DNA from 3 places in the Cyanobacterium sp. genome. Region 1 is predicted to be linked to each of the others. Evidence: predicted binding sites of a transcription regulator. Region 1 holds the regulator's gene; each other region holds the start of a gene.

Region 1 (3,285 bases):
GTAACTACGGGTAAGTTGCCCGCAAAGGAGTTGACACGCCAATAAGCTAAGATGGCAAAGGCGATCGCCTCTTTAAACTCTGTGCTAACGTTAAAGTCATCGGTGGTTAAGAGGTTTACGGTGGGTAAATTTGCCTGTAGTCGCTCTTTTAAGTAACTATTACTACTGCCTCCTCCCCCTAAAATTAAATCGTGGGGTAAGTGGGGTAAAAACTTGTCATAGTTGTAAGCAATGGAAGAAGCGGTTAATTCTGTGAGGGTAGCTAAAAAGTCTGCCTCGGATAACTCCAAGGGTTGGGCATCTTTTAAACATTGCTCTAAATATAAATGTCCAAATAATTCTCTCCCCGTAGATTTAGGAGGTTTTTGGCTAAAGAAATCTTGTTTTAACCATGTTTTAACTAAGGGCATACAGGGTTTTCCTTGCCGACTCCATTCCCCATTAAAATCATAGGTTTTTTGATTATTACTAAATTTTTGTACTGCTAAGTCAATTAAAGCATTCCCCGGGCCTGTATCCCAACCCATAATAGATTGTTGCCACTGGGCTTGGTGGGTGGGGGGAAGATAGGTAACATTGCCGATACCCCCAATGTTTTGTAAACAGCGGTGATGTTTGGGGTGGGAAAAAAGACACAAATCAATTTTTGAAACTAGGGGCGCCCCATGCCCTCCCATGGCAATATCCGCTTGACGGAAGTTACTGACGGTTTTTATTTTGGTGAGGTGGGCAATTAAATCTCCCCTGCCTAGTTGCAGACTATAACCAAGGTGATGATGGTGGGCTGGTTGATGGAATACGGTTTGCCCGTGGGAGCCAATTAGTTCTACCTTGACATTTTCTGGGATAACATTAATGGTAGCATCGGCAAAGCAAGAGGCGATCGCACTGTCTAATGTAGCTAACTCCTCCATGGATATACTAGCGCCCTCACACACCGATAAAATTTGAGAACGCAAATCATCAGGATAAGGAAAAGTTTGTCCTGCCAATAAATGCACATCTAAATCCAAACCATCACCCTTGATTTCCACTACCCCCGCATCAATGCCATCGACGGAAGTACCACTCATTAAACCAACAACAATCATCAAAAAAACCTATAACAACTATTCTCAGGTTATTATAGGCTCTTGGAGTAACTTCTGATATTTTTTTATTAAACTCCCCGAGTAGGATTCGAACCTACGACCAATCGGTTAACAGCCGACCGCTCTACCACTGAGCTATCGAGGATTGCTCTTCACAGTTATTTATTATAACTACTGATTAAAAAAAAAGCAAGGGAAAAATAATTTTTTTTGAAAATGCCTTTAAATCCTTCTCAGCCTCAATTTCCATCAATTATCCATGGATTTGCTAAGATTTTGGGAAATATAATCGGCAGTAGATTCCACCAAGGCGATGGCATCTTCATAGGCAATGCGAGTAGGGCCAATAATACCCACACTACCCACGGGGTAACTCCCCTGATAATAGTTAGAAGATATTAAACTACAGTAGTGCATCGATTGGAGGGGGTTTTCTGAGCCGATGGTTATTTTTACCTTGGAAAAAGATTGTTGTTGCTCATCTAAATTAAATACCACAGGAAAAAGTTGCTCCTGCTCTTCCTCTAACAATTGTAAAAGAATTTGTAAATGTTCGATATGGGCAAACTCTGGTTGACGAATCATCTTGGCAATACCCTGGACCATAATGGGGCTATGGCTAGCGATACGATAATTTTCGGTAATTTTTTCCAGAAGTTGATTAATAAAATGGGCATACTGCTTAAACCCTTGTTCTAATTCACTCCAATCTAAATCATCTATGTCAAAGAGCGATCGCCCCTTAAGTTTATGATTAAGAAAGTTAGATAACATCTGTAACTGTTGGTCAACGACCTCCCCTGTATGGCTATCATGATCTAAATTGAAATCGTGATGATCAAATAACACCGACTCAGTTTGGTAATTATCAATCACCATCACCAACATTATTTTCTGTTCTGCAATTCTAAGTAACTGTAAATGATAGATAATATTGCTAGTGGTTTGAGGTAAAGTAACCAAAGCGATACAACCGCTCAAATCCGATAAAACCTGAGTAATTTTTTTGAAAAGAATCTCATAATTATTTTGTATCGAACCAACCTTATTACTTAAACTCTTTGCCAAGGACTTTTTAAGAGGTTTTTGGGAAGGTAAAAGCCTATCTACATAAATACGATAACCAGAGTCAGAAGGAATACGCCCCGCAGAAGTATAAGGTTGATATAAAAAACCAGCCTTTTCCAACTTGCCCATGACATTACGGACAGTGGCAGAACTTACACTGAAATCATATTCTTGAATTAAAGTTTTTGAGCCAACAGGTTCGGCAGTGGCGATATAATGTTTAACGGTTGCCTGTAATATTCTTTGATGGCGTTCACTAAGGTTAACTTGAACAGTCATCTTGTAAACATTGATTTATGGTGAACAAAACTAATTTTAAGAAAATATTCATATTCTGTTAGTATAGCGTTTCTACTTTCTTTTTAGATCAAGCAATTGTCCATGGTTTGTGTCAGTTTGTTTTATAATGAGGTCAGCCGTGACCTACGGTAAGTAATTTTATTTATTATTTAAAATTTAGTGATGGAAAATCTGTTAAGTATTGAAAATATTGACCTAGAAACTATTATCACGGCGGCTTTATATCTTAGTCTCAGTGGTTTATACTTGTTGATTCTTCCTGCTGGAGTCTATTTTTATTTAAATAAACGTTGGTATGTGGCTAGTTCTTTTGAAAGGGCATTTATGTATTTTTTAGTGTTCTTTTCTTTTCCAGGAATGCTCTTATTTAGTCCTTTCCTCAATTTTCGTCCCCGTCCTCGGGAGTTAAATTAATCACAATTTTTTATTACCATGAGAAGAATTGACGCTATTTTAGTCGCCTTCGGAGTATTTTTGGCTGGGGGCGTGATTTACTTTGTATTCCAAGTATTGGGTTTGGATGCTGCCGATGCTGGTATCTGGAGTCAGGTGGTATTGGTGTTGGGTTTAATTGGTTGGGTATCTACCTATGTTATTCGGGTATTCACCAATGATATGACCTATCATAAGCAGGTGAAGGATTATGATGATGCTTTTTTTGCGAAACAGTTGGAAAAATTATCCCCCGAAGAGGTTGAGAAGTTGATGGGTGATAAGCAATAAATCTCTAAAGGCAACTCAGGTTAATGTATGATTTTAATGCTAAGAAAATTTTTATATTAATAGTTTAAATGAGTTCTGTTTCTCAATGTTTTGCTGACCTCAA
Region 2 (3,285 bases), on a different contig from region 1:
GATGAGTGCTAGTAGTGATAGTCAGGAAAAAGTAGAAAAATATAGGGAAAATTGCCTAAAAATGGGCATTGAAGTATTATCTCCTAATATTAATTACTCTCAAAAAGACTTTACCCCCCAAGGAGAAAAAATAATTTTCGGACTATCTGCCATTAAAAATTTGGGAGAAAATGCCATTGAAAATATCCTTGAAGCAAGGGAAGAAGCAGGAGGTAAATTTGAAGATATGGGAGATTTTATCGGTAGAATTAACCTCAAAACAGTTAATAAAAGGGCATTGGAAACCCTAGTATATGCAGGGGCATTTGATACTATTCATAGTAATAGAAAACAACTGTTAGAAGGGTTGGAATTACTAATTAGTTGGTCACAAAAAAGACAACAAGAAAAAGAAAGTGGTCAGTTAAATATGCTCGATTTACTTCCTACCGAATCAGAAACAAATTCTAATCATGTAGTCTATGCTAATGCTCCTCAGTTACCTAAAGTAGAAGACTTTTCCGCCCAAGAAAAACTTAAATCAGAGAAAGAATATCTCGGTTTTTACGTTTCAGAACATCCTCTCAAACCATTAATCGATAAAGCTCAAATTCTCGCACCTGTCAACATTGCCGATTTACCTCAACAAAAAGCTAGGAAAAAAATTTGTGTGGTGGTAATGCTTACTATGATTAAGCCTCACATCGACAAAAATGGTAATACCATGGCATTTTTAACCGCCGAAGATATTTCTGGACAGGTAGATGCGATCGTTTTTGCTAGTACCTATGATGAGGTGAAAAATCAACTGAGGGAAGATACTCCCGTGATTATTTGGGGTAAAGCAGACAAAAATAAAAAAGATGATAAACCGCAAATTATTGTAGATTTTATAGAAGTTATTGAACAGGTAAAAATGGTTTTAATTAACCTCACTTTTAACCAAGCCGATGACCCTAAATTACAAGGTAAGCTAAAGAGTATTTTACAAGAACAATCTGGAGAAAAAAATAAAGCTAAAATCCCTGTTTTTGCCCTAATTCACGACTTACAAGAAAGAATTTTTATTCGCCTAGGACATAACTATTGGGTACAAAATGCTGAAAATACCGTTAATGCCTTGAAAAATGCTGGATTTGATGCCTCCACCCAGTCTTTAAGCCATAATTCCACTCTACAAAAAAACGTAGTTCCCCAGACCCATTCTAGTTAAATGGTGTTAGCCCTGAGAAGCCTAATGGTTGCAGTGTCAGTGATAGGGCAGTACAGTTCGGAAACCCGTACTATAAAACCCATTGCTATGGTACACTGATTTCGGTTAAATTAGCACTCGTGAGGTGAGAGTGCTAACGGCATTTTTACCAAGCAGATTAAAAATACTAACTATATTAAAGTAAGGAGTAAACCATCAATGGCTGCAATTACCATTAATGTATCAACTGTCAAGCCCTTGGGCGATCGCGTTTTCGTCAAAGTAAGTGAAGCTGAAGAAAAAACTGCTGGGGGAATCTATCTACCTGATAACGCCAAGGAAAAACCCCAAATTGGTGAAGTTGTCACCGTGGGTGATGGTAAAGTAAATGATAAGGGCGATCGCACCGCCGTGGAAGTAAAAGTAGGTGATAAAGTGCTTTATTCCAAATATGCAGGTACCGACATCAAACTTGGTAGTGATGACTATGTCCTACTCTCCGAAAAAGACATTCTCGCTGTAGTTTCCTAATTTTATATTGAAACCCTAAAGGTAGCTCGATACTATCGAGCAGATTCAAACCTTTCCAACCATTAAATTATTTCAACTTTTAGAGTAAATAAGAAAAAATAACTATGTCCAAATCTATCGTTTATAACGAAGAAGCCCGTCGCGCCCTAGAACGTGGTATTGATTTATTAGCCGAAGCCGTTGCCGTTACCTTAGGCCCTAAAGGTCGTAACGTAGTATTAGAAAAAAAATTCGGTGCTCCTCAAATCGTCAATGACGGTGTAACCATCGCCAAAGAAATCGAATTAGAAGATCACATCGAAAATACTGGGGTTGCTTTGATTCGTCAAGCTGCTTCTAAAACCAATGATGTAGCAGGGGATGGTACCACCACCGCCACCGTACTTGCCCACGCCATCGTCAAAGAAGGTTTACGTAACGTAGCCGCCGGGGCAAACCCCATCGCCCTCAAACGTGGTATCGACAAAGCTACTGAGCATTTAGTAGAAAAAATCGCTGCCCATGCTAGAAAAATCGAAGATAGCAAAGCCATCGCCCAAGTAGGTGCTATCTCTGCGGGTAACGATACCGAAGTAGGTGAAATGATTGCCCAAGCCATGGACAAAGTGGGTAAAGAAGGAGTTATCTCCCTCGAAGAAGGTAAATCCATGGAAACCGAACTAGAAATCACCGAAGGTATGCGTTTTGAGAAAGGTTATATTTCTCCTTACTTCGTAACCGATGCCGAGCGCATGGAAGCTGTATTTGAAGAGCCTTTCATCCTCATCACCGATAAAAAAATTACCCTAGTTCAGGACTTAGTACCTGTTTTAGAACAAGTTGCCCGTCAAGGTAAACCCTTAATCATCATTGCTGAGGACATCGAAAAAGAAGCCCTCGCCACCCTAGTGGTTAACCGCATCCGTGGGGTATTAAATGTAGCTGCCGTTAAAGCTCCCGGTTTTGGCGATCGCCGTAAACAAATGCTTGAAGACATTGCCATCTTAACTGGTGGACAAATGATTAGCGAAGATGCAGGACTAAAATTAGATACTACCACCGTAGATCAACTTGGTACTGCCCGTCGTATGACCATCACCAAAGACACCACCACCATCGTAGCCGAAGGTAACGAAAAAGAAGTTAAGAGCCGTTGCGAACAAATCCGTCGTCAAATCGAGGAGTCTGACTCCTCCTACGACAAAGAAAAATTACAAGAGCGCCTCGCCAAATTAAGCGGTGGTGTAGCGGTAATCAAAGTAGGTGCGGCCACCGAAACCGAAATGAAAGATCGTAAGCTCCGCTTAGAAGATGCCATCAACGCCACTAAAGCGGCCGTAGAAGAAGGTATCGTTCCCGGTGGTGGAACTACCCTAGCTCACCTAGCTCCAGGATTAGAAGAGTGGGCAAAAGCCAATTTAAATGCTGAACAGCTTACTGGTGCTTTAATCGTAGCCCGTGCTTTAACTGCTCCTTTAAAACGTATTGCAGAAAATGCAGGTCAAAATGGCGCAGTGGTAGCGGAAAGAGTTAAGGAAAAAGACTTTAACACTGGTTATGATGCGGCTAACAATGTATATGTAGATATGTTTGACGCTGGTATC
Region 3 (3,285 bases), on a different contig from region 1:
GGGTAACGGCGGAGGAGGCTTGACGTTCTATTTTGACAAATTCTTGGTATTCATCCTGAGAAATTGCCCCTTCTTCAAATAGTATTTTATATCTTCTGGTTCTTTCTTGGGCTAGTTCTAATTCTGCTCGGGCGGAGTCTAATTCTGCTCTTGTTTCTGCTATTTCTTGGGGACGGGAACCTTCTCTGGCGTTGTTTCTACGGGCGATCGCACTTTCTAACCGTGCTTGGGCTTGGGCTATCTCTTCGGGACGACTCCCTGCCCTGAGTTGAGCTAGACGGGAACGGGCGCTTTCTAGTTGGGCTTGGGCTTCCCTCAATTCCGCTTCTAGTTGCTCACTTTCCACCGTTGCAATTAACTGCCCTGCGGTAACTGCTTGTCCTTCTGTTACCAAAATACTCCTAATTCTGCCATTAATTTCTGACCTAGCGGTGACAGCCCTAGGGGCATCTAGCCTTCCGACAATGGTAGTAGTATCTTGGACTATTTCCGCTTCTAAGGTACTTAGACTTACGGGGGAGGCTTGGGGTTGCCCTGCCATTGCTCCTCCTGCGGGGTTATTTTCGTTGCCATTATTAAAAAGTAACATTCCGCCACCTCCGAGAATAGCGAGGATAGCCACTGTACCCACTATCCACCAGGGAGATAATTTTTTCTTTGACTCATCGGGGTTGGGGGTAATGGCATCTACTTCTTTTTCGTCAACATTGGATGTTTCACTAGGAGCAGAATTAGGATTAATCATATTTGGTACAGATTAATTGATGTTGATGGTAAAGTTTTATTAAGTTCCCATTATATCAATAAAATATATCAATCTGATATAAAAAAGTAAAAAAAAAGAAATATGTTAGAGTTGGCTACCCTTGGTTTATTACAAAAAGAGCCGTTACATGGTTATTTGCTCAAAAAACAGATGGAGTTGTTTATGAGTGGTTGTATCAGTGTTAATTATGGAGCTATTTATCCTTTACTAAAACGGTTGTTGGATAGGGGATTAATTGAGGAGCAGGAAGATGATCATAATAATCGTAAAATTTATAGTATTACTTCTGTCGGAAAAGCGAAATGGTTGGAGAAAATGTTGGAACATCCCCACGAAAGTTGGGTTAATGCCCGTTCTCGTTTTATGATTAAGTTTTGCTTTTTTAGTTATTTAAAACCTAGTCAAAGATTGGAATTAATGGAGCATCGCTTAAAGGTTTGTCAGTTAAAGTTGGACGATGAAGATTTACAGATAGTCTATGATGATTCTTTTCAGGCAAGGGCTTTAGAGCGTTATAAATCAGAAATTGGGAAGGAAATTGACTGGTTAAGGGAACAGGTTAACATGGAGAAGGTTAAGACAACTCGATAAGCCATGGGTTATTGTCAAAAATGGCGTTGCTGATTTGAGATATGATTTCTCGTTTACTGGGGCATCTCGACTTTCCCCGATAACCATAGAAAATAACAAGATTTGAAAAAGGTGCAGATAACCGTATTAGCACTCAGACCAGAAGAGTGCTAAATTTATTTATGGAGAAAAAATATATCCCTATGAGAATTATTATTTATGTCTAAAATTGTATCTTTTAGAGAAGAGTCAAGAAGAGCCTTGGAAGAAGGCGTTAACGCTTTAGCTAATGCAGTTAAAGTAACTTTGGGCCCTAAAGGTAGAAATGTATTATTAGAAAGAAAGTTTGGAGCTCCTGAAATTGTTAAAGATGGTATCTCCGTTGCCAAAGAGGTTGAATTAGAAAACCCTTTACAAAATGCTGGAGCAAGATTAGTTAGAGAAGTTGCTTCCAAAACTAATGATGTGGCTGGAGATGGTACTACCACCGCTACGGTTATCGCTCAGGCTATGATCCATGAAGGATTAAAAAATGTTACCGCAGGGGCTAATCCCGTGGCTTTACGTCGTGGTATCGATAAGGCGATCGCCATTGCCGTTAAAGAAATTTCTGACATGGCACAACCTGTACAGGGTGATGTCATTGCCCAAGTGGCTTCCGTGTCTGCGGGTAATGACCAAGAAATTGGTGATATGATTGCCCATGCCATGGATAAGGTAACTAAGGATGGGGTTATCACCGTAGAAGAATCCAAGTCTTTAGCTACTGAATTAGAAGTAGTAGAAGGGATGCAACTAGACAGGGGTTATATGTCCCCCTACTTTATCACTGACCAAGAAAAGCAAATCGTTGAGCTTGAAAATGCTTTAGTCTTAGTTACTGATAAAAAAATAAATGCGATCGCCGATCTCGTCCCCGTATTAGAAGAAGTTGCTCGCGCAGGCGCTCCTCTATTAATCATCGCCGAAGACATCGAAGGGGAAGCCCTTGCCACCCTCGTAGTAAATAAAGCCAGAGGTGTGTTAAATGTAGCAGCTATCAAAGCTCCTAGTTTTGGCGATCGCCGTAAAGCCATGTTAGAAGATATTGCCATCCTCACAGGGGGTAGAGTAATTTCTGAAGACATCGGTTTAAGTTTAGATACCGTCAAACTAGACGAACTAGGCAAAGCCCGTAAAATTTCCATCGAAAAAGACAACACCACCATTGTTGCCGACTCCGGTAACACCGCTGACGTACAAAAAAGAGTTGCTCAAATCCGTAAACAACTCGAAGAAACTGACTCCGAGTATGACGCAGAAAAATTACAAGAGCGTATCGCCAAATTAGCGGGTGGTGTCGCTGTTATCAAAGTAGGTGCTGCCACCGAAACCGACCTTAAAGAGCGTAAATTACGCATCGAAGATGCTCTCAATGCTACTAAAGCGGCGGTAGAAGAAGGTATCGTACCTGGGGGCGGTTCAACCCTTATCCACATGGCAAGTAAAATCTCCGCCTTCAAAGATACTTTAACCGATGCAGAGGAAAAAGTAGGTGCAGAAATTGTCATCAAAGCCCTAGAAGCACCCTTACGCCAAATCGCCACCAATGCAGGGGTAGAAGGCTCTGTGGTAGTAGAAAAGGTAAGAGAATCCGCTTCTAATATTGGTTACAATGCCCTCACTGGGGTATATGAAGACCTCATCGCCGCTGGAATTGTTGACCCTGCCAAAGTAGTTCGCTCTTCTTTGCAAAATGCTGCCTCCATTGCTGGAATGGTATTAACCACCGAAGCATTAGTGGTTGAAAGACCTGCCCCTGAAGCCCCTGCTCCCGATATGGGCGGTATGGGTGGCATGGGTGGCATGGGAATGCCCGGCATGATGTAATCCAATACCAATTTAATTTAATTTTTGGGTGTACTACGGTACACCCTTTTTTATTGTTGAAAAATAAAGTCTAATTTAAT

What was found. The regulator HrcA, encoded in region 1, represses chaperone genes, less so after heat shock. The targets are predictions, from matches to a motif close to TTAGCACTCNNANNNTNNGAGTGCTAA.
Region 2: a site for HrcA is predicted at 1,303-1,329, ahead of groES (co-chaperone GroES). Genes of this name have one in related genera too.
Region 3: a site for HrcA is predicted at 1,484-1,510, ahead of groL (chaperonin GroEL). Genes of this name have one in related genera too.

The regions. Positions count from the first base shown of each region.
Region 1 covers NZ_JBSZCP010000057.1:60,635-63,919, reverse strand. The annotation lists gene ACXITR_RS11780 (anhydro-N-acetylmuramic acid kinase) at 1-1,091, opposite strand, end outside; tRNA gene ACXITR_RS11775 (tRNA-Asn) at 1,165-1,236, opposite strand; gene hrcA (heat-inducible transcriptional repressor HrcA) at 1,341-2,438, opposite strand; gene ndhL (NAD(P)H-quinone oxidoreductase subunit L) at 2,622-2,873, shown strand; gene ACXITR_RS11760 (DUF3007 family protein) at 2,892-3,182, shown strand; gene trpA (tryptophan synthase subunit alpha) at 3,251-3,285, shown strand, end outside.
Region 2 covers NZ_JBSZCP010000043.1:42,398-45,682, reverse strand. The annotation lists gene ACXITR_RS08855 (helix-hairpin-helix domain-containing protein) at 1-1,192, shown strand, start outside; gene groES (co-chaperone GroES) at 1,391-1,702, shown strand; gene groL (chaperonin GroEL) at 1,807-3,285, shown strand, end outside.
Region 3 covers NZ_JBSZCP010000042.1:47,687-50,971, forward strand. The annotation lists gene ACXITR_RS08560 (efflux RND transporter periplasmic adaptor subunit) at 1-745, opposite strand, end outside; gene ACXITR_RS08565 (PadR family transcriptional regulator) at 848-1,357, shown strand; gene groL (chaperonin GroEL) at 1,556-3,205, shown strand; gene ACXITR_RS08575 (recombinase family protein) at 3,256-3,285, opposite strand, start outside.